Regions from separate parts of the Streptomyces platensis genome, predicted to be linked through region 4. Evidence: riboswitches for the same ligand, from Rfam matches in the RefSeq annotation. Region 4 holds a riboswitch; each other region holds the start of a gene.
The links. A riboswitch is a leader RNA that binds a small molecule or an ion and turns the genes downstream of it on or off. The one in region 4 is predicted to bind cobalamin.
Positions count from the first base shown of each region.

Region 1: another riboswitch for cobalamin. It lies ahead of CP981_RS11755 (SCO2321 family membrane protein); the one in region 4 lies ahead of CP981_RS09305 (cobalamin biosynthesis protein).
Region 2: another riboswitch for cobalamin. It lies ahead of nicT (Nickel transporter NicT); the one in region 4 lies ahead of CP981_RS09305 (cobalamin biosynthesis protein).
Region 3: another riboswitch for cobalamin. It lies ahead of metE (5-methyltetrahydropteroyltriglutamate--homocysteine S-methyltransferase); the one in region 4 lies ahead of CP981_RS09305 (cobalamin biosynthesis protein).

Region 1 covers NZ_CP023691.1:2,698,679-2,702,576, forward strand. The annotation lists gene CP981_RS11750 (Strvi_7410 family MBL fold metallo-hydrolase) at 65-1,147, shown strand; cobalamin riboswitch at 1,477-1,597, shown strand; gene CP981_RS11755 (SCO2321 family membrane protein) at 1,821-3,128, shown strand; gene CP981_RS11760 (SCO2322 family protein) at 3,128-3,826, shown strand; gene CP981_RS11765 (CbiQ family ECF transporter T component) at 3,823-3,898, shown strand, end outside.
Region 2 covers NZ_CP023691.1:2,754,875-2,758,772, reverse strand. The annotation lists gene CP981_RS12035 (VOC family protein) at 1-330, shown strand, start outside; partial or broken gene nicT (Nickel transporter NicT) at 367-1,525, opposite strand; cobalamin riboswitch at 1,536-1,749, opposite strand; gene CP981_RS12025 (alpha/beta fold hydrolase) at 1,862-2,710, opposite strand; gene CP981_RS12020 (MarR family winged helix-turn-helix transcriptional regulator) at 2,707-3,342, opposite strand; gene CP981_RS12015 (hypothetical protein) at 3,556-3,898, shown strand, end outside.
Region 3 covers NZ_CP023691.1:6,878,688-6,882,585, forward strand. The annotation lists gene metE (5-methyltetrahydropteroyltriglutamate--homocysteine S-methyltransferase) at 1-1,909, opposite strand, end outside; cobalamin riboswitch at 2,082-2,269, opposite strand; gene CP981_RS30365 (aldo/keto reductase) at 2,470-3,528, shown strand; gene CP981_RS30370 (L,D-transpeptidase) at 3,612-3,898, opposite strand, start outside.
Region 4 covers NZ_CP023691.1:2,144,439-2,148,336, reverse strand. The annotation lists gene CP981_RS09310 (cobyric acid synthase) at 1-760, opposite strand, end outside; gene CP981_RS09305 (cobalamin biosynthesis protein) at 870-1,952, opposite strand; cobalamin riboswitch at 2,106-2,255, opposite strand; gene CP981_RS09300 (hypothetical protein) at 2,459-2,896, shown strand; gene CP981_RS09295 (caspase family protein) at 2,902-3,898, shown strand, end outside.

The DNA.
Region 1 (3,898 bases), 550 kb from region 4:
GAAACCAGTTCTAGTTATAGTGAGGCCGGGTACCGGGTGTATGCCACACCGAGAGGGGACCGGGATGACCGCGCAGGTGACCGACCACAAGGGCGGGGTGTGGAGCATCGCCGTTCCCATCCCGGACAACCCCCTCGGCCACACCCTCGTCCACCTCCTGGAGACCGACCGCGGGCCGGTGCTCATCGACACCGGCTGGGACGACCCGGATTCCTGGGACACCCTCGTCGCCGGCGTCACCGCCTGCGGGTTCGCCCTCACCGACCTGCACGGCGTCCTGATCACCCATCACCACCCCGACCACCACGGTCTGTCCGCCAAGGTCCGGGAGGCCTCCGGCGCCTGGATCGCGATGCACGCCGCCGACACCGCGGTGGTCCGCCGCACCCGCGCGGCCGAACCGGGCCAGTGGCTCGATTACCTGCTCGCCAAGCTCACGGCGGCGGGCGCACCGGACGACCATCTGGCGCCCCTGCGGAAGGCCCGCGCCACAGGGAACGGCCGGAAACTGCCCGGTCGGCAGGCCGCGCTGCCGGACCGCGGCATCGACCCCGGCGAACTTCTCGACCTGCCGGGACGCCGGGTACGCGCCATCTGGACGCCCGGCCACACCCCCGGCCATGTGTGCCTCCACCTGGAGGAGGAGCACCCCTCGGCGCGGACGCCCGGCTTCGGCCGGCTGTTCTCCGGCGACCACCTCCTGCCCGGCATCACCCCGCACATCGGCCTGTACGAGGCCCCGGACGCGGAGGGGAGTCCGCCCGGCCCGCACGGCATGGAGAGCTCCGGGGAGGACGCCGACCCCTTGGGCGACTATCTCGACTCCCTCGAACGCGTCGCCCGGCTCGCCCCCGCCGAGGTACTGCCCGCCCACCAGCACGCCTTCACCGACGCCGGCGGCCGGGTGCGCGATCTCATCGCCCACCACGAAGAGCGGCTGGCCCAGCTCAAAACCCTGCTCCAGGAACCGCGCACCGTCTGGCAGCTCGCCATGGCCATGGAGTGGAACCGCCCGTGGGAGCAGATCCCTTACGGCTCCCGCAATATCGCTGTCTCGGAGGCCGAGGCCCATCTGCGCCGTCTGGTGAAGCAGGGGCGTGCGGAGTGGGTGCCGGGGTCGGATCCGGTGCGGTATCAGGCGGTGTGAGGGGGCGGCCTTCTCGCGTTGCCGCTGTCCCGGTTGGTCCGGCTTGTTGCCGCTGTGTGCCGGGGGCCGCGGGCGGGAGGGGAGTCCGGGGCGCGGTCGGGGGCACGGTCGGGGCACGGTCGGCCGGTGGGCAGCCGGTTCGGTGACCGGCTTCCGGTCCGCTCGTGCCCGGATCCCATCCGTCCCGCCGGTACGAGGCTCCCGTCCGTCCCGCCCGTGCCTGGATCCCGCCCGTGCCCGGCGCCGGGGCGCCCGCCCCGTGCGCGGCTCGCGCGCCGCTCCGCCCGGCTCGTGCCGGATTTTGTCGGCTCGTACGTGCGAGCGAGCGCCCGTCGGGTGCCGGTTAAGGTGTGCGGGACAACTTCATCCGTACCCGATCGGGGGAAGCCGGTGGAAATCCGGCGCTGACCCGCAACCGTGAGGACGGCCCGCCCGTACCGCGCCGACTGGCCGGAAGGACGGCCGTACGAGCCGGAGCACCCGAGGGGGCACGACCAAGGCTCCCGCCACCGGAACCGTCCGCCACAGGGACGGCCGGTGCGCGGCACCGTCGAGGTATACGGAGCTGAGCCCGGTGCCACCGCGTCCGCGATCCAAGGGGATCGTCGCGCGGGCGGTCGGCCGAGCGCGGCTGCGTCCATCGCCGCGACCCGACCCGAGAGGCACCGACCCGATGGCCCCCATGGCTTCCATGGCTCACCAGGCCCCCCTGACGCACCCCGTCGCCTTCCTGGCGCGCCGCGCCGCCACGGCGCTGGCGGCCGTGGCGGTGCTGGGCGCGGCCGCTGCCCCCGCCGCGTACGCCGACGCCGCCGACGCGTCCGCGTCCCCCAAGAAGCTGCCGGACGGCCTGTACGGCACCAAGGATCCGCAGTACGACGGGGTGTGGCGGCAGTCGCTCGCGCTGCTGGCGCAGGACACGGTGGGGGTGCGGCCGGCCGCGTCCGGTGTGCGCTGGCTGGTCGGGCAGCAGTGCGCCGACGGCGCGTTCACCGCCTTCCGCGCCGAGCCCGGCAAGCCCTGTGACGCCAAGACCATGCGGGACACCAACCAGACGGCCGCCGCGGTGCAGGCGCTGGCCGCGCTCGGCGGGCACAGCGACACCGTGAAGAAGGCCGTGGGCTGGCTGAAGTCGGTGCAGAACGACGACGGCGGCTGGAGCTCGATGCCCGGTTCGCCCAGCGACGCCAACTCCACGTCCGTGGTCATCGGCGCACTCGCGGCGGCGGGCGAGAAGCCGCAGTCGGTGACCTCGAAGAAGGGCGGCAAGACCCCGTACGACGGGCTGCTCACCTTCCAGCTGGGCTGTGACGCGAAGGAGGGCGAGCGCGGCGCGTTCACCTTCCAGCTCAAGGGTGCCGCCCCGAACGCCGACGCCACCGCGGCGGCCGCGACCGGAGCGCTCGGCAAGGGCTTTGTCGTGGCGCCCGCGGACCAGCGGTCGGACACCCCGGTGAAGCCACTGAGCTGCAAGGACGGCGGGGACGCGAAGAAGGACGATCCGGAGCGGGCCGCGGCGGGCGGTGGCGCCTACCTCGTCGCGCAGCTCGACAAGAACGGGCAGCATCTGCTCTCCGCGATGCCGGGCGCCGAGAAGCAGCCCGATGTCGGCAACACCGCCGACGCTGTCGTGGCGCTGGCGGCCGGCGGGCACGGTGCCGCTGCCGCGAAGCCGCTGAAGTGGCTGGAAAAGAACGCCACGGACTGGGCCAAGCAGAACGGGCCCGCCGCGTACGCCCAGCTGGTGCTGGCCGCGCACGCCACCGGCACCGACCCGCGCTCCTTCGGCGGCACCGACCTGGTGGCCGCGCTCAACGCCACCGGCCCCAAGCCGGCCGCCGCGGCGCAGAAGGACACCAGGGACGCCGACGACGCCGCGGACGGTGGCGGCATCGGGGTGTGGTGGGTCATCGGCGTCGGCCTCGCCATCGGCGCCGGTATCGGGTTCCTGCTGAGCAGCCGTAAGAAGAATCAGCTCTGATGCGGCGTACCAGGATCGCCGGCGCCGTGCTGCTGGCCGGTACGGTCACCGGCCTGGCAGCCGGGCCCGCGCAGGCGCAGGAGTACCGCTACTGGTCGTTCTGGGACGGCAAGGGCGGCTCCTGGGCGTATGCCACCGAGGGGCCGGCCACCCAGCGGCCGGCCGACGGCGCGGTCGAGGGCTTCCGCTTCACCGTCGGCGCGGACTCCGCCGGGGCCGGTAAGCCGCGCCCGGCCGCCGACTTCGACGCGATCTGCCGCGACACCCCGGCCAAGGACGGCCGCAAGCGGATCGGCATCGTGCTGGACTTCGGCACCGCGGCGGACGCGCCCGGCGGCGAGCGGCCGCCGAAGGCCAGGACGGAGTGTGCGCAGGTGCCGGAGGACGCCTCGGCGGGCGAGGCGCTGGCGGCGGTCGCCCGGCCGCTGCGCTACGACGCCAACGCCTTGCTGTGTGCCATCGCCGGCTACCCGAAGGCGGGATGCGCGGAGGCGGTGAACGGGTCGAAGGACGGGGCGAAGGGGTCCGCGTCCTCCGCTGCGCCGTCCGCGGGAGCGGCGGAGGACCGTGCCGACGGGGACGGCGGGGGCGGTGGAAGCGGCGACGGCGGGCCGTCCGCCGGACTGCTCGGCGGGGCCGCGGCCGTCGTGGCCCTGGGTGCGGCAGCGGTGTGGCAGGCACGCCGCCGACGCGGATGAGCGCCCCGCAGGCGACCCGTACCACCGCGCTGCACGCCGGCGCCTGGTGGCTGTGGGCGCTGGGCCTGGCCA
Region 2 (3,898 bases), 610 kb from region 4:
GTGGCGCCTGATGCGCCGGGGCCCGAGGCCGGGCGGGTCGGGCTGTATCACCTGGCCTGGGAGGTCGGCACGCTCCGCGAACTCGTCGCGGCCCGCACCCGGCTCGTCGAGCGCGGCGCCCTGGTGGGATCGACCGATCACCTCGTCGCCAAGTCGCTGTACGCCAAGGACCCGGACGGCAACGAGTTCGAGGTGATGTGGCGGGTCCCGCGGGAGGACTGGCCGGGCCCGGACCAGCCGGACCGGTTGCTGCCGCTCGATCTGGCGGCGGCGCTGGAGCAGTGGGGGCCGGACCGGGAGACGGGCGCCGCGGCGGGCTCGGCGACCTGAGGCGCGGCGCGCGAGCAGGCGCCGGGCCGCCGTTCCTCACGTTCCCGGCGCGGCCTGCTCCGGCGGCTCGGCTCGTCCGGCGCGCTCCGCCCAGCGCTTTTCGACGCCGGCCAGTCGCCAGTACGCCAGCGCCGCGGCCCACACCACCACGAACAGGCCGACGATGATGAAGCCGACATTGTCGAGGTCGAGGCCGGAAATCCAGCCGGTCAGCGCGTCGTTGAGGCCGAGCTTGTCGTGCAGCACGGTGACCAGCTCGATGGTGCCGATGAAGAAGGCGACGGCGATCGACAGACCGGTGATGGTGAGGTTGTAGTAGACCTTGCGCACCGGGTTGGCGAATGCCCACTGGTAGGCGAAGTTCATGAAGGTGCCGTCCAGGGTGTCGAACAGGCTCATTCCGGCGGCGAACAGCAGCGGCAGACACAGGATCGCGTACCAGGGCAGACCCGCCGCGGCACCGCTGCCCGCCATCACCATCAGGGTCACCTCGGTCGCGGTGTCGAAGCCGAGCCCGAAGAGGAAGCCGAGCGGGAACATCTGGCCGGGACGGGAGATGGAGCGGGTGAACCGTCCCAGGAAGCGGTTCATGAAGCCGCGCGCGTCGAGACGCTGCTCCAGCTCGGCCTCGTCGTAGTGGCCGTCGCGCATCCCTCGGAAGACCCGCCAGATCCCGGCCAGCGCGATGAGGTTGAGGGCGGCGATGAGGTAGAGGAAGGTGCCCGAGACCGTGGTGCCGACGGTGCCCAGGATCTGGTGCGTACGGGACTCGTCGTTGAGCAGTGTGCCGGCGAGCTGGGCGCCACCGGCCACCAGGGCCGCCATCGCCACGACCACGCTGGAGTGGCCGAGGGCGAACCAGAAGCCGACCGACACCGGCCGCTTGCCGTCGGCCATCAGCTTGCGGGTGGTGTTGTCGATCGCGGCGATGTGGTCGGCGTCGAAGGCATGCCGCATACCGAGGGTGTACGCGGTGACGCCGAGCCCGACGCCGAAGACCTGGCTTCCGACGGCGTAGTGGTTCGGTACCACGAGCAGGAAGAGCACGCCGAAGGCCACGACATGCAGCCCGGCTATGACGGCCATCAGACCCGCGGTACGGACGGTGTCCTGCCGGCGCCAGCGGAACGTGGCGGGGGCAGGGGAGTTCGGGGTATCGGTGGACAGGGCCATCCGGGCGGTCACGCTCCAGCACCTCGTGGATCAGTTCGTGAGATGCCGTGGCCGGTCTCCTGGCTTACGGGTGCCCGCGTCCGCCCCCGCCTTCCCGGCCGCGGGCTGCGGTCAGTGGCGCCGCGGGCGCGCCAGGCGCCCGCGGAAGGGGTGGAAACTCCCCGATCACAGTGGCGAGGGCCGCTCCGGGCTGGGACCACAAGGTCCGTCACCGGCTTCCCGAACACCACGGCCCGGCCACTCTAGCCGCCACCCCCGTGGCGCGAGGTGTGTGGGGGTTTTCCGCCATCTGCGCGGGCGCGGCCCGCGGTGGACCGGTCACAGGCGGGGCCGGGCACAGGGGGCCGGTCGCAGTGGGTCAGTAGTCCAGCGACGAGAGGAACGCGTGCAGTTCGTGGTCGAAGAGCGGGGTGTTCTCCAGGTTGACCATATGGGCCGCACCCGGTATTCGGACCCTTCGGGCGCCCGGGACGGTCAGGGCTATCGCATGGGCATTGGTGGAGATGTCCCGGCTGTCGAGGTCGCCGTCGAACACGACCGTCGGCACCCGGATCTCCCCGAGGCGGTCGGCGGCGCCGACTTCGAGGGGCATACCGGCGCCCATGCCGTCGGCATGGACCTCCACATTGGCCTCGGCCGAGGCGCGCATCCGTTCGCGGAATCCCGGGTGCACCGCGGACGGCTCACGATGCGGCCCGTCCACCCATATCCGCAGGAAGTGTTCGACATACCGCTCCGCGCCGTCCGGTGCGCCGATCGCGGCCACCTGCTCCTTGATGTGCGCCAGGACGAAGGGGTCGGTGAAGGCCCGGCCGCTGATTCCCGGGGAGGCGAGCGCGAGGGCCGTCACCCGGCCGGGGTGGGCGAGGGCGGCGTCCAGCGCGACCCGTGCACCGTGGGAAAGACCGACGAGGACGGCGCTGGGGACATCGAGTGCGTCGAGCAGGGCACACAGGTCGTCGTGGTGGGCGAAGTCGCCGGTCACGGTGGAGGACAGGCCATGGCCGCGGGCGTCGTAACGGATCGCGCGCAGGCCGGAGTTGACCAGCCAGGTGAACTGCTCGTCCCACATGTGCTGGTCGAGCATGCCGCCGTGCAGCAGCACCACCGCGGGGCCCGAGCCGGCCGTCTCGTAGAACAGCTCGCCCTCGTCGATCGGCACGATGCCGTTGTCGATCTCGGACCAGGCGGTGATTCTCCGCGTCATTCTCCTGACCGTCCTTTGTGCATGAGAGGGGGCGGGGCGGGTCTGTCGTCGTGGCCTTCAGCGCTGCCGTGACGACGGTTGCTGCCGTTACTGCCTTCACTGCCACGACTGTCCCGACTGCCCTGACTGTCGGTTTCCTCCCGTTGAACGCGCGAGCCGTTCGCCAGGTGCCGGAATTCCTCGCCGAGTCGGTCGAGTACGTGCAGCGCGGTGCGGACGTCCTCGGCGGGCAGGTCGGCAAGCCGCTGCCGCAGCTCCGTCGCCTCGAACTGCTGGACCCCGCGTATCGCCGCCGTGCCGTCGCCCGTGAGCCGGATCAGGGGCGAGCGGCGGTGGGCGGGGTTCGGGGCCGTGACGACCAGGCCCAGCTCCGCGGCGTGGTTCACCCAGCGCTGCACCGGCTGGCGGTCGAGCCCCATCGAACGCGCCAACTGCGGGACGGTGCGCGGCCCTTCGGTGCGCAGGGCGTCCAGCAGTGCGTGTTCGCCGGCGGTCATGCCCGTGTCGGCGAGCTCGCGCTCCACCGCGCGGACGACCGTGCGGTGCAGGGGCCACAGGCGTCGGATGACGTCGTACAGCAGATCTTCGGTGGTCGCCGGCCCCCCGGCGCCCTCCCCTTCGGTATCCCTCACCGCAGCCCCCTCATGTCCTTCGGCATCTCCCTTGACGTCCCCATCGGCGTCCGTGTCGCCCGCTTCACCGACATCCCCCTCAATGACACTTCTGATGTCATGGTGACATCGTTGATGTCGTTTGGGAAGGGGCCTGCCGCGGAATGGAGTTGAGGGGGTGGATGGGTGGGATGAGGCTCGTGTGGTCGGTGGGCGAGGAAAGGTGGATGGCGGATGAAGGTCGGTCTGTTGCGTGCGGTCGGGGTCGCCACGGCGGTCTACGGGGCGGCGGTGACCGCGGTGCCCGCTCTGCTGGCACGGCCCTCGGGGCTGGTCGATGCGGAGGGACGGACCGAGCGGGCGACGCGCACCTCGCTGCGTCCGCTGGCGTGGCGGGATGCGGTGAGCGGGCTGGCGCTGGCAATGGCCCCGGAGGGCCCGGCGCTGCGCACCGCCGCGTATGTGCGGATCGCGGCCGACTTCGGGGACGCCGTTCTGCTCGGTGTGACGCTGCCCGGCCGCGACCGGAAGCTGGCGGCGGTGGCGGTGTCCGTGGGGTGGGGTGCGCTGTCGGTGG
Region 3 (3,898 bases), 4.7 Mb from region 4:
TGGCCCAGGCCAGGTACGCGGCGTGGCCGGCCGCGCGCAGCGGCAGCGTCTCGCGCAGGGCGGGCTCATCGACCTGGATGACCGAGGTGCCCGCCGCCTCCAGGGCGTTCACCTCGTCGCGCAGCGCGAGCGCCACCTGGCGGGCGGTGTCGCCCAGCGGCTGGTCGTCGCGGACGAAGGACCAGGCGAGCATGGTGACCGGGCCGGTGAGCATGCCCTTGACCGGCCGCTCGGTCAGCGACTGGGCATAGCGGGTCCAGCGCACCGTCATCGGCTCGGGACGGGAGATGTCCCCGGCCAGGATCGGCGGCCGGACATAGCGGGTCCCATAGGACTGCACCCAGCCGTGCTGGGTGGCGAGGTAGCCGGTCAGCTGCTCGGCGAAGTACTGGACCATGTCGTTGCGTTCCGGTTCGCCGTGCACCAGGACGTCGATCCCGGCCTTCTCCTGGAAGGCGAGCACCTCACGGATCTCCGCCGAGATCCGCTCCTCGTACCCCTCGGTGTCCAGCCGTCCGGCCCGCAGATCGGCCCGCGCCGTGCGCAGTCCGGCGGTCTGCGGGAACGAGCCGATCGTGGTGGTCGGCAGCAGCGGCAGCCGGAGGTGCGCACGCTGGGCGGCGGACCGCTCGGCGTACGGCTGGGAACGGCGGCCGTCGGCGTCGGTGACGGCCGCGGCGCGGGCGCGCACCGCCGGGTCATGGGTGAGCGTCGAGCCCGCCCGGGAGGCCAGGTCCGCGCGGTTGGCGGCGAGTTCGGCCGCGATGGCGCCGGTGCCCCGGGCCAGACCGCGCGCCAGTGTCACGATCTCCGTGGTCTTCTGCCGGGCGAAGGCCAGCCAGCGGACGATCTGCGGGTCGATGTCCCGCTCGGCCCCGGTGTCCAGTGGGACGTGCAGCAGCGAGCAGGAGGACGACACATCGACCTGCTCGGCCAGCCCGAGCAGTGTGCCCAGGGTCGCCAGCGACTGCTCGTAGTGGTTGATCCACACATTGCGGCCGTTGACGACACCGGCGACCAGCCGCTTGCCGGGCAGCCCGCCGACCGCCGCGAGATCCTGGAGGTTGCCGGCCGCGGGCCCGGTGAAGTCCAGGGCCAGGCCCTCGACGGGTGCCTTGGCCAGCACCGGCAGTGCCTCGCCCAGCCGGTCGAAGTACGAGGCGACCAGCAGTTGCGGGCGGTCGGTGAGCGTACCGAGGTCCCGGTAGGCGCGGGCCGCGGCGTTCAGCGCGGCGGGGGAGCGGTCCTGGACCAGTGCCGGCTCGTCCAGCTGCACCCAGCGGGCGCCGGCCGCCCGCAGATCGGCGAGCACCTCGGCGTAGACGGGCAGCAGCCGGTCGAGCAGTGTCAGCGGATCGAAGCCGGCCGCGACGCCGGGTGCGGGCTTGGCCAGCAGGAGGTAGGTGACCGGCCCGACGAGGACCGGCCGGGCGGCGAGCCCGAGGCCCCGTGCCTCCGTCAGCTGGGCGACCTGCTCGGAGGAGTCCGCGGCGAAGACCGTGTCCGGCCCCAACTCCGGTACGAGATAGTGGTAGTTGGTGTCAAACCACTTGGTCATTTCCAGTGGCGCCACGTCCTGGGTGCCGCGGGCCATGGCGAAATAGCCGTCCAGCCCGTCGACAGCCACCGCGGCGCGGTGCCGCGCCGGGATCGCGCCGACCATCACGCTGGTGTCCAGGACGTGGTCGTAGTACGAGAAGTCGCCGGTCGGCACCTCATGGACGCCGGCCGCGGCGAGCTGCTGCCAATTGCCGCGGCGGAGATCGGCGGCGGTGGCGCGGAGCGCGTCGGCGTCGACGCGGCCCTTCCAGTAGCCCTCGATGGCCTTCTTCAGTTCACGGTTCGGCCCCTGACGGGGGTAGCCGTGCACGGTCGCTCGTGCTGCCGCGGCTGCGGACCTGCTGGTCACGGAACTCTCCTTCGCGAGTCTGTCTCCATGGACCACGGGACGGGTCGAGGGCGCGAAGGGACGGCAAACCCGGCGGGGCCCGGCGCTCTGCCGCCGGCCGTGCCCGCCTGAGTGTCCGCCGACCCGCCCTCGAGGTCACCGAGATCACCCCGCGCACCGGTCGCGCGGGGGCACTGGCAGGTCTTCGGACTCGCGGGCACATCCGCCGAAGGCGGACATCTACTGGCCGTCGCTTCCCAGACCCGGCCGGGCCCAGTGCGTATGACGGCGGTCGTTCCCACTCACCGCTGCGGGGCAGTCCCGGAATTCCACCGGGTTCCCTCTTGCGACGCGCCTGCCTGGCGGGCAGGGCGAACCAGTTGCACCGGCCACCCTAGGCGCTGCCGCCCGGATCGGACACCGCGACCGGACCTCCCGCAGGTGACATGGGCCACCGCCGGGGCCACCACGCGCCCCCGCCCGCGGTGCCGTGGCTTGCCCTGGAGTGCACTCCAGCTCCTAGCGTGGGCGTACGACCTACAGCTGTCGCTGAACGGCTGTCGCTGAACGAAGGGAACCTCGTGCGCTACACACTGTTCGGCAGGACCGGTCTGCGGGTGAGTGAGCTGAGTCTGGGCGCCATGACCATGGGCGACGACGGGGGCCCGGGCGGCGCCAAGGACACCAGCGGCCGGATCCTGGACGCCTACGCGGACGCGGGCGGCAACTTCATCGACACCGCGAACAACTACACCGGCGGCACCTCCGAGCGGATCCTCGGTGAGCTGCTGGAAGGCCGCCGGGACCGCTTCGTTCTGGCGAGCAAATACACCTGTGCGACCCACAAGGGCGATGTGAACGCGGCGGGCAACCACCGTAAGAACCTGGTCCGGTCGGTGGAGGCGAGCCTGGACCGGCTGCGGACCGACCATCTCGATGTGCTGTGGGTGCACGCCCGGGACAACTTCACGCCGGTGGAGGAGGTCATGCGGGCGCTCGATGACCTGGTGCGCTCGGGCAAGGTCCTCTACATCGGCGTGTCCGACTGGCCCGCCTGGGAGATCGCGCAGGCCAACACCCTTGCCGAGCTGCGCGGCTGGACCGCGTTCGCGGGCTCACAGCTGCGCTACAACCTGCTGGAGCGGACGCCGGAGCGGGAACTGCTGCCGCAGGCCCGTGCCTTCGATCTGGCCGTGCTGGCCTGGGCGCCGCTCGCGGCCGGCAAGCTCACCGGCAAGTACCGCCGCGGGGAGACCGGCCGGCTGGCCGCCGTGGACGACGGCGGCACCCCGGACCACCGCGAGGAGGAGACCCTCACCGCGGTGCTGGAGGTCGCCGAGCAGGGCGGCTGGAGCCCCGCGCAGGTGGCCCTGGCATGGCTGCGCAGCCGGCCCGGCAACATCATTCCGATCGTCGCCGCCACCAAGGAGAGCCAGCTGCGCGACAATCTCGGCGCCGTCGATGTCACCCTGGACGCCGACGCGCTGGACCGGCTCGACCGGACCAGCGCGGTGCCGCTGGGCTTCCCGCACGACTTCCTGCGGCAGCCGGGCATCATCGAGAACGTCTACGGCGACCGCTGGGCCGAGATCGAGGACCGGCGCTCCACCTACCGCCGTACGGCGAGCGAGATCCGCTGACCCGACGCCCCTATGACGGACGCCGCCGCCTGAACAGTCAGGCGGCGGCGTCCGTTTCGTTCAGCGCGGGGGTGCCGGCCGGGTCAGTTCAGCGCGCTGCGCTGCTGCCACTGCTGCCAGCTCTCCTGCCAGACCTCCAGGCCGTTGCCGACATCGGTCTTGTTGGTGTTGGTGGTGCCCTTCACCTCGACCGTGGAGCCGATCGTCAGGAAGTCATAGGCCCTCTTGGCGTCCGAGGTGCTCATGCCGAAGCAGCCGTGGCTGTTGTTGACCTGGCCGAGCTGCTTGTTCCACGGGGCGGAGTGCAGGAACGTCCCGGACGCGGTGAGGTGGGTGACCCACTTGGAGTCCAGCATCCACTCGCTGCCGT
Region 4 (3,898 bases):
TGCCGAGCCCGTGCGCGAAGGGCAGCACGCCCAGCGTCTGCCGCCCCGTGAGGCCGCGCAGCATCGCAAGGCCCGGCTCCAGCAGCGTCACATCGCCCCGGAACTTGTTGACCATGTACCCCGCGATCAGCGCCTGGTCCTCCTTGGACAGCAGAGCGGTGGTGCCGAAGAACGAGGCGAACACCCCGCCGCGGTCGATGTCACCGACCACCACCGCCGGGATACGGGCGGCCCGTGCGAGGCCCATGTTCACGATGTCGGTACGCCGCAGATTGATCTCGGCGGGACTGCCGGCGCCCTCACAGATCACCGCGTCATGGGTACGCCGCAGCTCCTGGAGGCAGTCGGTCACCGTCCCGAGCAACTGCTCCCGGCGGCCCGCGTACTGCGCCTCCCCTGGGGACGTCCCCCCGAAGTACCCCCGGGCGCTGAGCTCGCCCACCGGCTTCCCCAGCAGCACCACCTGGCTGCTGCGGTCACTGCCCGGCTTGAGCAGGACGGGGTTCATCAGCGCGGTCGGCTCCACCCGCGCCGCGGCGGCCTGCATCGCCTGGGCCCGTCCGATCTCCGCGCCCTCGCGCGTGACGAACGAATTCAGCGACATGTTCTGTGCCTTGAAGGGCGCCACCCGGACGCCCTGCCGGACCAGCCAGCGGCAGATCCCGGCCGTCACCACGCTCTTACCGGCGTCGGACGTCGTCCCGGCCACCAACAGGCCACCGCCGACCACCCCGCCGGCTGCCTTCAACCGCCCGTTCACCGGGTCCTCCTCCTGCGCTTCGGGTCACTACACCCGCCCACCCGCTCCGGGTCACTACACCCGCCCACCCCCCGAAGGGGGGTGGGCGGCGGGGAAAAAACGGACGGCCTCATACCGGCCCCGCCTCACGCCCGCGGACCGAGCCCGCCACCCGCCCGCGCCCCCCGGCCCCCCGAGCCGCCGCAGTCACCGCTCCCCGAGCCGCCGCTCTCCGAGCCGCCGCCGCCCGCGCAGCGCCGACCGCCGCCCGCGCCGCCACCGTCGTCACCAGTGCCAGCACGTTCACCCTGCGGGAGAGCCGCACCGCCCGTTCGATGTCCGGCACCGCCACCGGCGGCGCCGCGCCGTTGAGCACCGGACGGTCCTCCACCCGCCCGCCGTACGCCAGCCTGCCGCCCAGCCGTACGCCCAGCGCACCCGCGAACGACGCCTCCACCGGGCCCGCGTTGGGGCTCGGATGCGCACCGCCGTCCGCCCGCCAGGCCCGCAGCGCACCGCGCCGGTCGGGGCCCGCGAGCACGGTCAGCGCGGCGGTCAGCCGGGAGCCGGGCCAGCCGGCGAGATCGTCGAGCCGGGCCGCGGCCCAGCCGAAACGGCGGTAGCGCGGCGACTTGTGCCCCACCATCGCGTCCAGGGTGTTCACCGCGCGGAACGCCACCAGGCCGGGCACTCCGCCCAACGCGCCCCATACCAGGGCGCCGACCACCGCGTCGGAGGTGTTCTCGGCGACGGACTCCACCACCGCACGGGCCATCTGCGGCCCGTCCAGCGCCTGCGGATCGCGCCCGCACAGATGCGGCAGCCGCTCCCGTGCCACGTCCAGATCACCCGCCGTCAGCGCCCCGCCGACGGCCCGCGCCTCCCGGCCCAGCGAGGTGCCGCCCAGCACGGCCCAGACCGTCGCCGCGGTCAGCGCGATCCCGGCGCCACCACGGAGCGACAGCGGAGCAGCGGGAGCGCCGCCCCGCACGGCGCGCTGCAGCAGCGCGGCACCGGCGGCGGCCCCGCCCGCACACAGCACGGCATGAGCCGCCCCGTAACCGCGGTGGTCGCGCCACAGCCGGCGCTCGACGGCACCCGCGGCCCGGCCGAACGCGGCCACCGGATGGCCGCGCCGCGGATCCGCCGCGATCAGGTCGCCGAGAAAGCCGAGGGCCGCGCCGTACACATATCCCGCGTGTTCGCCGCGCATCGGGTCAGACCGCCGTGCGGGCGCGTCCGTGACGTCCCGCCCGGGCCCGAAGGAGCCCTGCGGCAGCGGGCAGTGGAGATCTCAAGGGGCGGCCGGGCATGGCGGTATGTCCTCACTCAGGGTCCGCGCCCTGGCTCGACGTGACGGCGACCAGAGTCTCCTGGCTCCCGGATCGGCGTGTCCTCCGGCCTTCCAGTCCCGCGTACGTCATCCGACGTATGCGAGGCGGACCGTGGCCTTCGCTGGAGGAACGCTCCCCGGTGACAGTGGCGGGACCGCGCCGGATTCGCACCGGACTTCCTCTGCTGTCGCCGATTGGCTCCGGCAGTCCACCACGCCCCGCGAACGCCGTCAACTCACCCTTGACCTGCGACGCTGCCCTGTGGCAGGCGCTGTGGTGCACGCCACAGCGTGGCTGAGGGGTCACGGACGGTTGCCCGCACACCTGATCCCGCGTCACTATCTGGTGCACGGCGGCGAAGGGGCCGCCGGAAGGGGGCCGGGGGATGCCGCAGCGCGCTGACCGACATGAGATCCGTATCAGGATCACGGGCACGAACAATCCTGAGCAGGACGTCGAGGACCTCAAGGCGTGGCTGGAGCGCGAGCCCTGGCTGAACCGGCGGTCGCACGAGTGGGAACTGAGGCCGGCGGGGGAGCGCGACGACGGCCCCGGCGACATGGCCATCGGCGTCGACGACCTGATCCTGGTCGTGGTCGGCGCGGTCGCCGCCGAGATCACCAAGAGCATGGGTATCGCCCTGCGCGAGTGGCTGCGCCGCCGCAGGGAGGAACGCGACACCGGCGAACGGCCCGCCGTGGCGGTCGGCGGCGGGGACGGCGAACTGCGCGCACTGGGCGAGCCGGGACCGGGCGCCGCGGCCCCCGAACGCCCCGATCCCGGCAGCCCGGCGAGCGGGGGCACCAGCACCGCCGGGGACTGAGCCGGATGTCCGAATACGACGCACGGGGCAAGGTCAACCGGGCGCTGCTGATCTGCGTCGACGACTACCGGCATCTGCGGCCGCTGCCCGCGGTGCGGGACAACCCCGGGGAACTCGAACGCGTCCTGCTGGCCCCCGGCACCGACCTCTTCACCAAGGGCGAGGTCGTCATCTGCCGGCCCCAGGAGCCCTGGGAGGTCGAACAGGCCCTGGACGCCGTCACCCAGGAGGCCCGCGGGCTGCTGCTGGTGTACTTCTCCGGCCACGGCCGGGTGGGGCGGGACGGCGGCAATCTCCAGCTCATGGTCGGTGCCTCGGAACGGCGGCACAAAACCGTCTCCTGGCAGGACACGGTGCTGTCCTACCTGGACAACGCGCGGGCCGACCGGATCGTGATCGTCCTGGAGTGCTGTTACGCCGGCAACGCCGGGGAGGCCTTCCACGCCTGCCGCACCCCCACCTCGCTGCTGATGGCCGCACAGCCCAACCGCCGGATCTTCAGCGGCGAGGAGCCCACCGGCGGCAGTGTCTTCACCCGCGCCCTGCGGCAGATCCTGGAACAGGGCATCCCCGGCAAGCGGTTCGTCACCTTCGAGGACCTCGTCCGGGAGCTGCGGGCCCAACTGGCCGGCGAGCGGACCCCGATGGGCGACGTCTGGGAGCCCCGCTCGGCCAAGCAGAACACCGTCGACGACGTCATCCTGTCCTTCGCCACCCCCGGGATCCGGCCGCCCACCCCGCTGCGGATCCGCTTACGGCGCCGGCTGAACACCTCCTTCCGGCACTGGTTCCGGATCCTGATGGTGCTGGCGATCATCGCCGTACCGGCCACCGCGGGCATCGTCCTGCTGAACCTCCCGGGCGCGGCCGTAGCCTGCCCGCCCGCCCTCGAACTGCGGCTGCTCACCACCCCCGAGGCCGAACCCGCGCTGCGCCAGGCGGCCTTCGACTACGAGATGTCCGCCGCCAACACCCGGCCCCTCAGCGGTGAGGGCGACCTCC